Regions from separate parts of the Ruegeria sp. HKCCA5463 genome, predicted to be linked through region 3. Evidence: riboswitches for the same ligand, from Rfam matches in the RefSeq annotation. Region 3 holds a riboswitch; each other region holds the start of a gene.
What was found. Region 3 has a riboswitch for cobalamin ahead of GOW09_RS17770 (hypothetical protein). Riboswitches for the same ligand answer to the same signal wherever they lie in the genome.
Positions count from the first base shown of each region.

Region 1: it holds a riboswitch for cobalamin, as region 3 does, so the genes downstream of both, GOW09_RS13945 (DUF1636 domain-containing protein) here and GOW09_RS17770 (hypothetical protein) in region 3, are expected to answer to the same signal.
Region 2: it holds a riboswitch for cobalamin, as region 3 does, so the genes downstream of both, GOW09_RS15170 (DUF1636 domain-containing protein) here and GOW09_RS17770 (hypothetical protein) in region 3, are expected to answer to the same signal.

Region 1 is NZ_WQFL01000006.1:125,062-130,266, forward strand. Features, by position in the region: gene GOW09_RS13925 (inositol monophosphatase family protein) at 1-181, shown strand, start outside; gene GOW09_RS13930 (iron ABC transporter permease) at 205-1,215, opposite strand; gene GOW09_RS13935 (ABC transporter substrate-binding protein) at 1,217-2,167, opposite strand; gene GOW09_RS13940 (ABC transporter ATP-binding protein) at 2,184-2,957, opposite strand; gene GOW09_RS13945 (DUF1636 domain-containing protein) at 2,954-3,310, opposite strand; cobalamin riboswitch at 3,408-3,605, opposite strand; partial or broken gene GOW09_RS13950 (D-lyxose/D-mannose family sugar isomerase) at 3,706-4,370, opposite strand; gene GOW09_RS13955 (carbohydrate kinase) at 4,387-5,205, opposite strand, start outside.
Region 2 is NZ_WQFL01000007.1:65,094-70,298, forward strand. Features, by position in the region: gene cobN (cobaltochelatase subunit CobN) at 1-1,279, opposite strand, end outside; gene cobW (cobalamin biosynthesis protein CobW) at 1,285-2,340, opposite strand; gene GOW09_RS15170 (DUF1636 domain-containing protein) at 2,342-2,713, opposite strand; cobalamin riboswitch at 2,805-3,012, opposite strand; gene GOW09_RS15175 (SLC13 family permease) at 3,246-5,102, opposite strand.
Region 3 is NZ_WQFL01000009.1:46,117-51,321, reverse strand. Features, by position in the region: gene GOW09_RS17780 (DNA polymerase III subunit gamma/tau) at 1-1,656, opposite strand, end outside; gene GOW09_RS17775 (dual specificity protein phosphatase family protein) at 1,827-2,339, shown strand; gene GOW09_RS17770 (hypothetical protein) at 2,331-2,738, opposite strand; cobalamin riboswitch at 2,829-3,051, opposite strand; gene GOW09_RS17765 (hypothetical protein) at 3,185-4,042, shown strand; gene rsgA (ribosome small subunit-dependent GTPase A) at 4,082-5,107, opposite strand.

The sequences.
Region 1 (5,205 bases), on a different contig from region 3:
GGATTACGATCTGCAACCTTATGACTATCTGGCGCTCTCACCTCTGATCACGGCTGCTGGCGGAGTGATGACCGATTGGCACGGGCATGCGTTGCCCCTCGATTCAGATGGCGCGGTCGTTTCCGCCGCAACCCCTGAATTGCATGCTGAACTGCTTGACCTCATCAATGTCGAAAAATGACAGTGTTGCGCAACCTTGGAAAACTAGCTCCCGCGATCAGATTTGAACAAATACAAAAAGACAAAAAGTGATCCTATCGACGTCGTGACGATTCCGACCGGCAACTCCTGCGGAGCCAGAAGAAGGCGTGACAAGATATCGGACAATGTCAACAGAATCGCGCCCACGATCGCCGAGACGATCAGCAGGTTTCGGTGCAGAGTTCCGGCGATGCCGCGTGCAATATGAGGCACCATCAGCCCGACAAAGCCGATTACACCGGCAACGGAAACGAAACTGGCCGTCGCCAACGCGGCAACGAAAAACATGCTGAACCGCAGTCCTTGAACGGGAATACCCAGTGACGATGCTGTGAAATCCCCGGTCAGCAGCGCGTCAAGCCACCGGCTGCGGTAAAGCGAATAGCTCAGGATCAGGCCCAATCCGATCAAGACAAGCGGGAAGGTTTCCCATCTTGCCAGTCCCAGACCGCCAAGCATCCAGAATATCACCGAATGCGCTGCGCGATTGTCGCCAGAGAAAATCAGGTAGTTGGTGATCGCGGAAAACAGAAAGGACACCGCCAGGCCAGCCAGGATCAGTTTTTCGGGTGCGCTCGTACGCAAGCCCTGAACCAGCGCCAGAACAATGCCGGACGCAATCAGACCACCGCAAAATGCCGCCAGCGGCAACGTCCAGATTCCCAGGACATCACCCGTGACGGTGATCACCAGAACGGCGCCGGCAGCAGCACCCGAGGACAGACCGAACAGAAACGGATCTGCCAGATCGTTTCGCGTCGTTGTTTGCAAAACGACACCAACGACGCCCAGTCCCGCACCAATCACGGCGGCAAACAAGGCACGGGGCAGGCGAAGGTCGAAGACGATCCGGTGCAAGGGCGACATGTCTCCTTCCACCAGACCGGTTCCGAGGCCGATGGCCGAAAAAACTTCGCTTATGGGGATTGGGGTGGTCCCGTAGACGATCGACAACAGCAAAAGGGCGGTCAGAACAACCGCCCCCAGCACTATCAAACGGCCCAATCGGACCATATCAATTGGTCTCCGGGTGCATCGCCTTCGCCATCTTCTCGATCGCCTCGATATTTGCCGGGCCGGGCGTCAGTTCCTCGTAACGCAGGCCAATCCAGCGCTCGTTCTTTACCGCGTCCGTTTGTGACATCACCGGGTGATCCTTGAGGAACTGGAAAGTGTCCTCTGCGCCGTTGCCGGATTGATAATCGAGCAGCACCAGAAACTCCGGGTTGGCCGCTGCCACGGCCTCCCACGACGTGCGGCCCCAGCTGGTATCCAGATCATGCGTCACGTTCTCGCCACCCGCGGCTGCGATCATTGCATCGGGAATGGCGAACTTGCCAGCGGTGAACGGAGCATCGGCCGGTCCGTCCAACAGGAATACGCGGGGCTTTTCCAGATCGGCTGTTTTTGCTTCGATGGCGGACAATTTGTCTTTCCAGCTGGCAACCAGCGCCTCGGCCTTGTCTTCGACCTGCATGACCTTGCCCAGACGCAGAACGTCATCAAACAACAGGTTCATGCTGGCCTCGGGGCGATCCTTGTCCAGATGCACGCAGCTTTCGGTCAGGATCATGGTCTTGATACCAAAGGGTTCCAGCGTGTCGGGCGTGACGTCACCGCCGGGTTTCATGCCATAGTACCAACCGGCGAAAAACAGATCGGGTTCGACGGCCACAAGGTTTTCAATGGTCGGGTATTTGGGGGCAAGCTCTGGGATATCGCCACGCTGAGCATCAAAATCAGGGCTTGTTTTGTACCAGCCGGTAATTCCGGTAAGCCCCACGATCTTGTCCTGAAGGCCGAGCGCAAAGGCCATATCCGCCATGTTCATGTCATGCACGACCAGACGTTCCGGCGCCGAGTCAAAAACCAGCGGTTCGCCGCAATTGTCCACGGTGACGGCTTCCGCTGCCGCGCCACCTGCCAAGCCAGCGAAAACAACCACCGGCCAAAGTTTCTGCATCATATTTAAGTTCCTGTTATTATGACAGTTTCCGTTTTCGGATATCCAGTGCGGGGATCATGCGGCCTTCGTGCTGAAAGCACAGATAATCCACGCCGAATGTCTCACGTACCCGGTCTGGGGTCAGAACTTCGACAACAGGCCCGAACCCCGTCAGACGCGTGGCTTTCATCAGCGCCACATGGGTGGCGAATTCCGGGATCATGACCAGATCATGGACGATCATGACGACCGTTACCCCCAGATCAGCAACCAGAGACAGCATGTGCCCCTTGGCATCGGGGTCCAGATGGTTGGTTGGCTCGTCTAGAAACAGCAAGGACGGGTTCTGGGCCAACGCGCGCGCGATATGTGCGCGCTGACGTTCTCCGCCGGACAGTTGACCCATCGTTTTGTTGGCAAAATGCGACAGCTCGGTCGTCGTCAGAACCCGTTCCAGATCAGCCTTGTGCTGAGCCATCGAACGTTCGCCCTGAATCGGGATTTGCCCCAGCGCAACATAGTCTTGCAGGCGCATCCGCCCGTCAGGCATTTCCTGCTGCCCGACCACAGCAATGGAGCGGGCACGTTGGCGGGCGGACAGGGTCCGAAGGCTTTGGCCTTCTATCCAAACATCACCCAAGATAACCCGTTCGATCCCGCACAGCAGTTTCAGCAGAGTGGTCTTGCCGGCGCCGTTCGGCCCGGCGATTGCCAGAATTGATCCTTCTTCCAGACGAAAGGACACATCCTGCAACAGGATATCGCCATTAAGAGCATAGTACTCCAAATTTTCGGCAACCAGAAAACTCATGAAGCGCCACCGGACGGCAATGCGGGTATTCGCGACAAGGTCTTTGCGAAAAGGGCAGGGGGGCGGTCCGAGGCGCTGGTCCAGCCATCGTCACTGTCGCCGAACTGGGTCGCGAATTCGACCAAGGCGGACAGGTCGTGTGATGTCGTGATATCGCCAAACAGGTACTGCGCTTTTCCCGGGGCCTGAAATCCGACCGTCATGGCCCGTTCACAACCTGCCATGCAGGCCACCATTCGGGTTTCAAAACCGTCAGGCAACCGGGCATTCAGCTCGTCTTGCGCAGCCTCGGCAGACATCGCCCCCTGACATGTTGAACAGATCAGAACGTAGTGATCAGAATAGCAGGTCATAGCCATCTCCGTCGTTTGCCAGACGCAGACAGAGGGCACATACCCAGATATTACGCAAACACGCCATCAAGCCTCCTTCCGAGACGCCCCGCCTCGGGTTGGTTTATAGTGCGATGGCAGGTCTCCTGACTTGCGGGTCGTTGCTTGGCCGACCTTCCCAACCCATGCGGGTCAGTGGTGAAGTGGCGTCGCTCACCGCTTACAGTTGCGGGGGCAGTCACGGACTTGGCACATTCCAGCGCCGCACCGTGTTCCCATTTTCATCCCTTACGGAACCATCCCGCTCAGCTAGTCCGGCAATGCCAGACTTGTCAAGCGGCAGACGAAGGCGGTGGTAGATGGAATTGCAACAGCCGCGCCAGCTGTCCTGCTGCGCCAGCCCGGACCGAACGGTGTCAATAGTCTGATACAAGAAGGAAATCCGGCTCGAAATCTTTCTCGACCTTTGAAAACCGTGGAATTGGCTTTTCAAACACATTGTTCGTACGGTCGTCATTCACGGTCGATACCTCGCCAATAAGGCAATCGCCGCGCTCGGCCCAGAAAGCGTGCCAGATGTCGGGCATCAGAGTTACGCTTTACCCGGGCTTCAGCCGTACGTGCTCTTGGGGTTGCAAGGTTACAGGGCAGGCATCGCTGGGGACCGTCATCGGGTTGCTGCGGTCGACGCCACCGTTTGGATCCGGCGCATGAATTTCCAGAAAGAGATCGCCGCCGCCCCGGTTGATGATGTCTTCTGCCTTGATAATATGCCGGTGCACCGGAGAAAGCTGATTGTCTTTCGAGATCAATAGTTTTCTGCACAGAGCATCCCACGCCCGGATTTCAGATCCTTCGTCTAACCAGTGCGTAGAGTGAACGGGAATAGGTAATGTTCGTCGAAATGGCCTTGTGCGTAATCGGTAATATCCCATCCCAGCCCGCGGCTGCGGATCGTTTTGGCCAGAGGGCTGCGCATTTTCTCGGGCGACCAATCCGCAAAGGGTGGCAACACGGCGCCGAAGGGTTGAATGAACGCCTGTGCATAGGGCTTGATGTGGTTGATTTCGGATCGTTTCATCATGCCATCCCGCAGATCAAAGTTCGTGCGCCCAAGGGGGTTCCGCCCCGGCTCGGGAAACGGTTACGGCCGCCACGTCAGCGCCCAGTTCCATGGCGGCTTGCAGGCTTTCAACCGTCAATCCGCGCAGAACTGACTTGGTCAGATGCCCTGCGCGGCTGAGCTCGGTCAGAACGCCGGCGTTGAACGTGTCACCTGCGCCGATCGTATCGACCACTTCAACGGGTTTCACAGGAACCGAGACTTCGGAACCATCCGCCAGGTAACCGTGCGCCCCTTCACTGCCACGCGTGACGATGACAACGGAAGGACCCGCCTGCAACAGCACAGACGCTTTTGCGGATTCGGATTCAGCGCCCGGAATGATCCAGTCCAGGTCCTCGTCTGAAACCTTGACGATATCCGCACGCGAGATCATACGGTTCAAACGCGTCCGAAATCGGGTTTGATCCTTGATGAAATCCGGGCGGATATTCGGGTCCAGCATCACTGCCCGGTCGGAACCGTGGCGGTCCAGAAGGGCGGCATAGGCATCTGCGCAAGGTTCACACGCAAGGCTGATTCCACCGAGATACAGGGCAGAGACAGCAGGAAGCTGATCGGGCATGTCTTCGGGCAGCAACATCCGGCCCGCAGTGTTTTCATCAACAAAGCTGTAAGAAGCGTGTCCATCCGAGAGCTGCACAAAGGCAAGCGTGGTGGGACGGTCCGAGGTGATCACATGTGTCGTGTCCACATGGCTCGCTTTCAGCGCATCGATCAGTTGTTGGCCGAACATGTCCGATGACAAACCTGTCAGCATCCCTACCGGAACACCCAGACGTCCCATCGCGAC
Region 2 (5,205 bases), on a different contig from region 3:
CGGCAATCGGCTCGCCTGTCGCGATGTCATAGCCTTCTTTGTCAAGATCGGACAGCATCGCCTCGGCCGAGGCCAGCGCGTCGAGGCCAACCGCATGGGCCATCTGCCAGTCTTTGCCGGGATAGGTGGACAGGACCAACGCAGGAATCTGATCTGCCTTGGGTTTGTCGTTCAGTGCAAGCCAGCCCGATACACGGTCGATGATTGCTTCGATCCGGTCCGGTTCGGGCCGATGTGCAAAGCGCGCGTATTCCAGATGCGGATCGCGTTTGCCGGGTTCCTTGAAAGACGCGATTCCTGCTGAGATCCGTCCATCCACCTCGGGCAGTACCACATGCATGGCAAGATCGGCGGGGGACAAACCGCGTTCCGCCTCGGCCCAGGCTTTGCGGCGCGAGGTGGCGAGAGCGACCTGAAACACCGGCACGCCTGCCGCGTCCAGAGGCGACGTTCCCGACGCACCTTTTCCCGAAAACGAGGTGGCGTTGACAATGGCCGATGGGTTCAGCGCAACAACCTGGTCCCGCAACCAGTCGGCGGCCACGGGCGCCTTGAGAGACGGGGCAAACATGCCCACCGCCGCGTATCCACGGGCGCGCAGGCTGCGGATCAGGGCGGCGATCGGGGCGGTGTCTGCCGAGGTCAGGTAAGCGCGGTAAAAGGTGACGAGGATTCGTTTGGCCTTGCTTTCGAACGCGGTTTCCACCGGGATTACGCCGCGATCCGGACACCACACGCCACATTCGGGCAAGGTCTTGGCGCCCATCACCGGACCGGCATAAAGCCCCGCCGCCAAAGCCATCTGCGCCAGCGCCGCCTGTGCCGCGACCTCGCCGCCGGTATCGCACAGATGCGCCAGACGCCGCAGGGTCGAGACCGGCAGGGTGGAATAGTCATCCAGCCGCGTGTCCTCGCGCCCGTCGGCGGGCAGCACCGCCAGTGCGATGCCCTTGGCCTGCGCCAGGGCCAAAACCTGCTGCAACCCATAAGGCCAGTAGGGGACGCCGCCGATCAGACGGATCAGAATGCCCTTGGCGCCCTCCATCGTCTGCTCGACATAGGTATCGACCGATAACGGGTGTTTCAACGCCGTCAAATTCGCCAGCCGCAGGGTCGGCATTCGCCCTTCCGGTCCGCCGCCGCGATGCCAGCCCGCCGCGAAAGCCCCCAGATCGCTGTCCGAAAACGACAGCACCACCAGATCCGCCGGGCTCTGGCCCAGATCGGTTGGGGTCTCGGTTTCCTCGAGCCCGTGGCTTTCGCGGAAGACGACGTGCATGGGTCTTACTCGGCAGCCTCACGCACACCCACGAGGATTTCGCGGATTTCCGCCTCTTTGATATCGTCATGCTCGGCGATGACGACCAGACGCGAACGACGGTCTTCACCGGGTTCCCACGGGCGGTCATACTGGTGACGCACGCGGGCACCCACTGCCTGGACCAGCAGGCGCATGGGTTTGCCCTGAACGGCGGCATACCCTTTGACGCGCAGGATGTTCAGTTCATTGGCGAGGCGTTCGATATTGGCGACCAGTTGGGCCGGATCGGTCTGCTCGGGCAGCTCGACGATGATGCTTTCGAAATCGTCATGCTCGTGATCGTGATGGCCGTCGTGATGCGAGGGTCGGGCGTCCATGTCATCCTCGGCGGCGGCTTCCAGACCCAGCACAACGCGCACGTCCACGGCACCTTCGGCCACTTCGACGACGGGCAGGGGGCGCGGCGCCTCGGCGGCGATGATCTCGCGCGCTTTGGCCACGCCTTCGGGGCCGGCGAGGTCGGGCTTGGTCAGCAGGATGATGTCGGCGCACGAGATCTGATCCTCGAACACCTCGGACAGGGGCGTTTCGTGGTCGATCGAGTCATCGGCCATGCGCTGGGCGTCCACCGCTTCGACATTGGGCGCGAAACGGCCTGCGGCCACAGCCTCGGCATCGGCTAAGGCGATCACGCCGTCGACGGTGATCTTCGAGCGGATGTCAGGCCAGTCGAATGCCTTGAGCAGCGGTTTCGGCAGGGCCAGACCGCTGGTTTCGATCAGGATATGATCCGGGCGCGGCTCCAACGCCATCAGGGCCTCGATGGTGGGAATGAAATCATCTGCCACGGTGCAGCAGATGCAGCCATTGGCCAGTTCCATGATGTTTTCCGCCGGGCAATCTGGAATGGCACAGGATTTCAGGATGTCGCCATCGACGCCTACATCGCCGAACTCGTTGACTACGACGGCAAGGCGCTTGCCCTGCGGGTTCTGCATCAGGTGACGCACCAAAGTGGTCTTGCCCGAGCCCAGAAAGCCGGTGATCACTGTGACGGGGAGTTTTTCGAGGTTCGACATGTCAGGCTCCAATGGGGGGAATGCGCGAGGCACAGTTCTTGCGAAAATGTTCGGGGCGTTCGCGCCATTTCACCAAACCATCTTCCGTGGCCAGATACTTGGTCGCGCCGTCGACGATGACGTCGACATGATCTGTTTCGTTCAGGTTTTCATACACGAAGGTCCAGCGGCCCGGCCCGCGCAACACGATCGAACAGCCTTGATCGCAGTTTGACAGGCATTCAACGGCTTGCAGGGTGACACCGTCGGGCAGGTCTGCCTGTTCCAGGGCCTTGTGCAACAAAGCGCCCGGGCGTTGCGCATCATCTTCGACAGGCAGGCCGCGACGGCAGGTAGTACAGACCAGCAACTCGACTGGTGCGGTCTCGGTCATGTCTCTCATCCCCCCAAATCCTCTTCGCGGGGGACGGGGTTTCATGCGGGCCACGAGTGGTCATGGACCCGACACCGGAACACCCCGCCCGGTTTCAACTTCGGTTGTTGGCAGGTCTCCCGGCTTGCGGATGCCAGAGGCGGGCCTCTGTCGGATGTCCCGCCTTCCCGGCTTTCGGGCCAGTGGCATTGGGCATCCTCTCCGTTCACGGTCGCGGGGGCGGCTGCGTTTGGCGGCAAGACCGTTGACGCATTCCCTTTTCATCGGCTCTCACCGACACCAACGAAAGGGACATGCGGCACCGCTGGCCTGCTTGTCAAGCGAGTCGCGCGCAACAATGATGCAGAGGCATGGAAAGCGACCTGTGGGCGTCGATGGGCGGCATGGTGTGCCGGGACCCAGCCTGAGGTGGGCCCGGCGACGAACGGTATCTTAGCAAGGGGCGTAGACTATGGTGAACGGGTGCCTTGACTGAACCTGTCCAGATGATGAGAAAAGACCACCGAACCCCCCGGATCCTCTTGCGCTAATACTAATAGATGACGTTTATCATGAGCAGCGAGACGACCAGAAACAGCGCCGTCATTATTCCGCCGGAGCGGACGAAATCCATCACCTTGTATCCGGCCGGACCCATGATCAACGCGTTTACCTGATGGGTTGGGATGATGAAGCTGTTCGATGTCGATATAGCGACCGTCAGGGCAAAGACGGCCGGGTTTCCACCCGCCGCCACCGCAATTGATACCGCCAGAGGCACCAGCAGAACCGTGGCCCCCACATTGGACATGACCAAAGAAAAGGCCGTCGCCAGAACGGCGATGCCGGTTTGCAGCGACCAGAGCGGCCAGCCGTCCAGAATTATCATGATCTGCTGCGCGATCCACGCGGCCGTACCTGTGTTCTGCACGGCTTGTCCCAAAGGTATGAGGCAGGCGAGCAGGAATACGGTGTTCCATCCGACCGCGCGGTATGCCTCGTCCACGCTGAGCACACGGGTCAGCATCATGCCCACCGCGCCGGTAAGAAGACAGAGTGAAAGCCGGACATCCGTGAACAGGATCAACGACAGCGAAATGGCGAAGAATGCCAGGGCCCAGCCGACTTTTTGCGGCCGCAGCTCGTCCTGAGGAAAGTCCGTCGTCACAACGACGAAATCCGGATCTCGTTTGATCCGCATCAGGTTGTCCCATCTGGTATGTGCCACAAGCATGTCGCCCGCCTGAAACTTTTCGAGCCCGATCTGAGTGGATTCGTGATCCTCGGTCTCGACATGGCTCAGCGTCTCTTCGCCGCGGTGAATGGCCAGCAGCGACATCCCGTAGGTCTTGCGAAACAAAAGCTCGCGGGGGCATTTGCCGATCAGCTTGCTGTCGGGCGTGATGACCACCTCGGCCACGCCTGCATTGGTTGGGGCGAACTCTTCGACGAAAATGTCCAAATCCGGAAGAACGGTCAGCCCGTATTTCTCGGCGAACGTCTCGACCTCCCAACGGCGGCCGACGATGGCCAGCCGACACGGCGCTGCAATTTCCGCTGTCAAAACCTGAACCATCGAGGTTTTGCCGCGATAGAAGGTGGAAATGATGTACAGGTGGTTTTCGTGGTTGATGTCGGCCAGAATCTCGCCGACCAAAGGGCTGTCCTCGGGCACCACGACTTCGAACACATCGGCTTTGAGGCCATAGACCCTTTGCAGGTATTCCTGTGTCCCTTGTCCGGTACCCGTATTGTCAGGCCCTTCAGCCTCGGGCAAAACCCAACGTCCCAACAGCAGAAAGTAACCAATTCCCGTCAGGATCAGAACCGCACCGATCGGCGTGACCGAGAACAGGCCGAAGGGCTCCATTTTCTGAGAGGCCGGCAGACTGTCATTTGCCGTCAGGATCAGATCGTTCAGCAGGATAAGAGGAGACGACCCCACCATCGTCATGGTGCCGCCCAAAATGGCGCAGAATCCCATCGGCATGAGCAGGCGCGACAGCGGTATGCCCGACCGTGTGGAAATTCGGCTGACAACCGGCAGAAACAGAGCAGCGGCGCCGACATTCTGCATGAACGAGGATATGACGCCAACGGTGCCGGAAATGATTGGTACAACCCTGCCTTCGGATTTGCCGCCGTATTTGAGGATGACGGCAGCCACCTTGTTCATGATCCCCGTCTTGTCCAGACCGGCCCCGACGATCATGACCGCAATGATCGAGATGACGGCATTGGATGCGAAGCCGTCGAACAGAAGGGTGACATCCGCCAGATTTCCCAGCCCGGGCGCGTAGCTGAGCAAGCCTATGAGAACCAGAACCAATATGGCGGAAAGGTCGATCCTTATGATCTCGGAAACGAACAGAAAAACGGTGAAAGCCAGCAGGGTGCAAACGACCCCCATCTCGAAGGTAAAGGCAATGTGTTCCACAATACGTCCAGAACTTTTTCTTTGTTAGAGTCCTAGTTCATCCTTCCCGAGTTGTCATGAAGTTTCGTTTTTCGGC
Region 3 (5,205 bases):
TGGAAATTGCGCCAGTACCGCCTGCACCAACGGGTGTTTTTCGGCCTCGGATTTCAGTGCCAGCTCGGCCTCGTCCCGTATTTCTGCAATTGTGGGGGCTTCTCCGTCCGAGACGATCGAGACAGCCCACCGATTTCCTGTCCAGCGTTGCAAGGCTGAGCCCAGTCGTGGCGCCAGATCTGCCGGTGCCTGGGCGGCGGGCGTAAATTCGATTCGTCCGGGTTGATAGGAGACGAGGCGCACGCCGTTTTCCACCTCGACCAGCAACTTCACGTCGCGATTGGTCCGGATCAGTTCCACCACGTGGTCGAAGGTTGGGTACCGGGCAAGGGCCGTCTGGGTATCCTGCGCCAGGGCTGCAACCGGTGCGCCACCGGCACCGCGAGGGGGCGGCGCATAGGCAGGTGGATGGGCTGCGCCAGCCGGCGCCGGACCGGTGCCCGGTCGGGATATCGAAACGCCGCCATTGGGCCCGCCCGGCGGCGGTGGCGGGGCATCTTGCAACCGTTTGATCAGCTCTTCGGGGCTGGGCAAATCCGCCACATGGGTCAGGCGAATAACGGCCATTTCAGCGGCCATCATGGCGTTGGGGGCAGCCGAGACTTCCTCGAGCGCCTTCAGCAGCATTTGCCACATCCGGGTCAGAACCCGCATCGGCAGAGCCTCGGCCATCTGTTGGCCCCGGGTCCGTTCGTCCGGAGAAACCGTCGGGTCCTGGGCCGCGTCAGGTGTGATCTTTACGACGGACACCCAGTGCGTGATCTCGGCCAGATCGCGCAGCACCGCCAGCGGGTCCGCGCCTTCGGCGTATTGCCCGCTCAACTCGGTAAGTGCGCCCGCGGCGTCGCCGCGCAGGATCATATCCATAAGGTCCAGAACCCGGCCACGGTCTGCCAGTCCAAGCATTGCACGGACCTGATCGGCGGTCGTCTCGCCAGCCCCGTGCGAAATCGCCTGATCCAGCAACGAGGTTGCATCCCGGGCCGATCCTTCCGCTGCTCGGGTGATCAGCGCCAGCGCGTCTTCGGCGATCTGGGCGTTTTCCGCTTCGGCGATCTTGCGCAGCAGGCCAATCATGTCTTCGGGTTCGATCCGGCGCAGGTCGAAACGCTGGCAGCGGGACAGCACGGTGACAGGGACTTTGCGGATTTCAGTGGTTGCGAAGATGAACTTCACATGCGCGGGCGGTTCTTCCAACGTCTTGAGCAGCGCGTTGAACGCGCTGGTCGAGAGCATATGAACCTCGTCGATGATATAAATCTTGTAACGCGCGCTGGCGGCGCGATAGCGAACACTGTCAATGATCTCGCGGATGTCGTTGACGCCCGTACGGCTGGCGGCGTCCATCTCCATCACGTCGACATGGCGGCCTTCCATGATGGCGACACAATGTTCACACTGACCGCAGGGCTCGGTTGTGGGGCCACCGGTTCCATCGGGTCCGATGCAGTTCATCCCCTTGGCGATGATCCTTGCGGTCGTGGTTTTGCCGGTGCCGCGAATACCGGTCATGATGAAGGCCTGCGCGATCCGGTCGGCCGCGAACGCGTTTTTCAGGGTGCGCACCATGGCATCCTGACCCACCAGATCGGCAAAGGTTTCCGGGCGATATTTGCGGGCGAGAACCTGATAGGCGGGGCTGGAGCTGTCTGTCATGTCTTCTCGTTGGGATTCGGTGCTTGGGCACAGCGTAGTGGCCACCGTTGCCCGCGTCCACAGCGGGGCGCGATGATTTTTGATTTAGAAACGAGTCGCTTTCGCACTAAACTGCATCAGCGGATTTAATGGCTCATTTTGTAAAGAGTTCTTTGGGGAGGACAGGATTCATGTCGCAGTTGGTGATCTACGCCCTGCAAGTCGGTGGCGGAACGCTGGCGCTGACCTCGATGCCCGGACGCGGCGGAGATTACTCCAGCGATCTGGATATGATCGCAGCCTGGCAGCCGGGGCTTGTTGTTTCGATGACGACGGATGTCGAAATGCTTCAGGACGGGGCGCAGGAATTTGGCAGCGATATTCAAAGCCGCGCCAGCCGATGGGTTCACCTGCCGATCGAAGATTTCGGAGCGCCGACAAAAGCGATTGATGACGCGTGGCCGTCCGTCAGCGCCGCGGCCCGGCACGCGCTTTCCGGCGGAGGTCGCGTATTGGTGCACTGCCGCGGGGGATGTGGCAGGTCAGGTATGATTGTCCTGCGGCTGATGGTCGAATGCGGCGAACGCGCGGACACGGCGCTGCAACGATTGCGGGCGGTGCGCCCTTGCGCCGTCGAAACGGATGCGCAACTGGCCTGGGCCTCTCGGCGCGCCCAGGCACAGGTCAGTCTGGATTCAGATTGAAATCTGCACGGGCGCGCAAGCAGGTTTCCGAGGCCGGATCGTGGAAACTTCGATCATCGCGCAGGGTGGGGTCTTCACGACGCCGGATGGCATCGCACTGAACGTGTTTCCGAAGATCAGGTCGGCATAGCCGTTCAGCGGCTCAAATGCGGTTTCGGGCTGCGTTCCGCAAAAGACACGAATGCTGTCTGATCGCGCGCGGAAAATTGCATGACATCCTTCGGCGCAATGTGACAGCTCGCTGCTGCCCTCAATCTCGAAATCGTCACTTGTGGCCGAGGTCGCCTGGGCCATGGCTTCGGATATCGAGCGCGCCAGCCGCGCCAAAGCGGGACAGGTTTTGCCCGTCCGCTGACATACTGTTGCACTGAATTCATGTGTTTTTGTCTTCCAGATCATCCTGCGCCCTCCGCGCTTGGTGGACAGGATATTTTGGACAGGTGGGACATCGTGATGCCGTCAGGACCTGCCCGGACACCCCGCCCGAGTTTCGGTTTCGTTTCCGATGGCAGGTCTCCTGACTTGCGGGTCATCGCTTTGCCGACCTTCCCAGCCTTCGGGGCCAGTGGTGTTTCGGCATCGCTTACCGCTTACAGTTGCGGGGGCAGTCGCGGATTTGGTTGTTGCCTGCATGACCAGACATTACCGCACCGTGTTCCCTTTTCATCCCGACCCCTTGTGGAGGCCGGAAACCATCACACAACCGCTAGCGTTTGAGCACGCATCGAGTCAAGCCGATCTTTTGACCGGACGCTTGGTCATGCTGGATACGATGTTGGTTCATGCATAGTGTCGAGGGCGTTGAGGTTCGGAAACCGGATTTACCAAGCGCAAAGCCAGAGATCATGTTGGACACAGAGCAAACGGTATTGACCGAAGAGTTTCGCTTTCCGTCCGGGCAGAAAACACTGTCTGCACGGTTGTACAGCCCGCTGACCTCGCCCGAAATCGTCGTCGTGCTGAACAGTGCAACGGGTGTGCCGCGCGATTATTACCGTCATTTCGCACGATGGCTTGCTGCCGAGCAGGGTATGGCCTGCCTGACCTATGACTATCGCGATTACGGGCATTCCTTGACTGGCCGCCTGAAAGACTCGCGTGCGACCATGGCGGATTGGGCCTTGATCGACATGCCCGCGGCACGGGCGGAAATGCGCAGACGGTTTCCCGATTCGCAGCATTGGACCATCGGTCATTCGATCGGCGCGATGTTGGGGCCTGTGCAGCCGGATATCGATCTGATTGACCGGATGATCTGTGTGTGTTCGGGGCTGGTAACCGTAAGCGACCACCCGTGGCCCTATCGGGGTTTGGCAGGATTGTTCTGGTATGGTCATGCCCCGCTTTTGGCCCGAGCCCTTGGCTACCTTCCCGGAAAGGCGATCGGGTTCGGCTCGGATCTGCCGGCATCGGTCTATTGGCAGTGGCGCAAATGGTGTACCGCGCCTTTGAATTATGTGCCTGAAATCGGGCATGAGTTACCTGCGGCGCAGTGGAAGGATTCTGGAACGCCCGTGGATTTGTTCACCTTCGAGGACGACCAGATGGTGCCGCCGGACGCGGTTTGGCGGCTTGCGGATCTTTACGGCCCCGATGCCAACCGCCACCTGCTGAGCCCCGCCGATTTCGGGTTGCCCGAGGTTGGTCATATCGGAGCATTTGCCCGGCGCAATGCAGCGGTTTGGCCGCGACTGATCGCTTGATCAGACGCGGCGCAGAACGGGCCAGGCCCCGACCCGCCATCACCGGTTGCGAAGTTTCTTTTCCTTCATGACGCCACGGACCATCTTGCCGAACGCTTTGTCCCGCGCCCGGGACTGCGCGACGGTCTCAGAATTGCGCTGATCTTCGCGCCAAAGCTTGCGCCACCGGTCCAATCGAGCCGGATCAAGCATGCCGTGGCTTATTGCCTTTTGCACGGCACATCCGGGCTCGGAGCTGTGCTGGCAATCCGAAAAACGGCAGTCCCGGCTCAACTCGGCAAGGTCCGAGAAAACGTCGTCGATCCCGTCCTGAGCGTCCAGCAGGCGCAACGCGCGCATTCCAGGTGTATCGATCAACCAGCCGCCGTTGCGCATCCGGTGCAGTGCGCGTGCGGTCGTCGTGTGTCGGCCCCGCGCGTCATCCTCGCGAATGTCCGAGGTGGCAAGATCCTGATCGGTCATGGTATTGGCAAGTGTCGTCTTGCCAACGCCCGACGAACCAACCAGCACTCCGGTCTGGCTTTTGGGGCACCAGGACAGCACCTTTTCAACCTCTGCCGGGTCCAGTGCGTTGATCGTCAGAACCGTCAGGAACGGGTCCAGTGATTGCACCTGTCCCGAGAAACTGTCAGGGTCCGCCGATTTGTCGGCCTTTGTCAGAACGACGACCGGGTAACACCCGGCCTGATACGCAAGCGCCAGATATCGTTCCAGCCGGGGCAGGTTGAAATCGGCATTGCAGGAGCTGACGATGAACAGCACATCGACATTGGCTGCGATCAGTTGCATTGCGGCGCCTGTACCGGCGGCGCGTCGGTGCAGCAGGCTGCGCCGGTCGAGCAAATGGCGCACGCGTTTGTCGTCATCGGTGAGAACCCAATCGCCAACGGCATAGCTGCCGGTCGTTTGATCGGGAGACAGCAACGGGACTTCGCCGTCAGGGTTCAGCCCGATCAGGCGGTCCCGATGAACGGAAGTGATGCGAAAAGGTGTGCATGAAGGATAAGCCGCGTGTTGCGCAGCAAAGTGAGAGGACCATCCCAGGTCCGAAAGTGCAAGAAACATTGGTTTGCCTGTCGTCAGAAACAGCACTCCCGACGGATGGCGATCGCTCATCCCCGGGTCATGTGTTCAGGCAGTCAGTCGATACCGTGAGGTCAGAA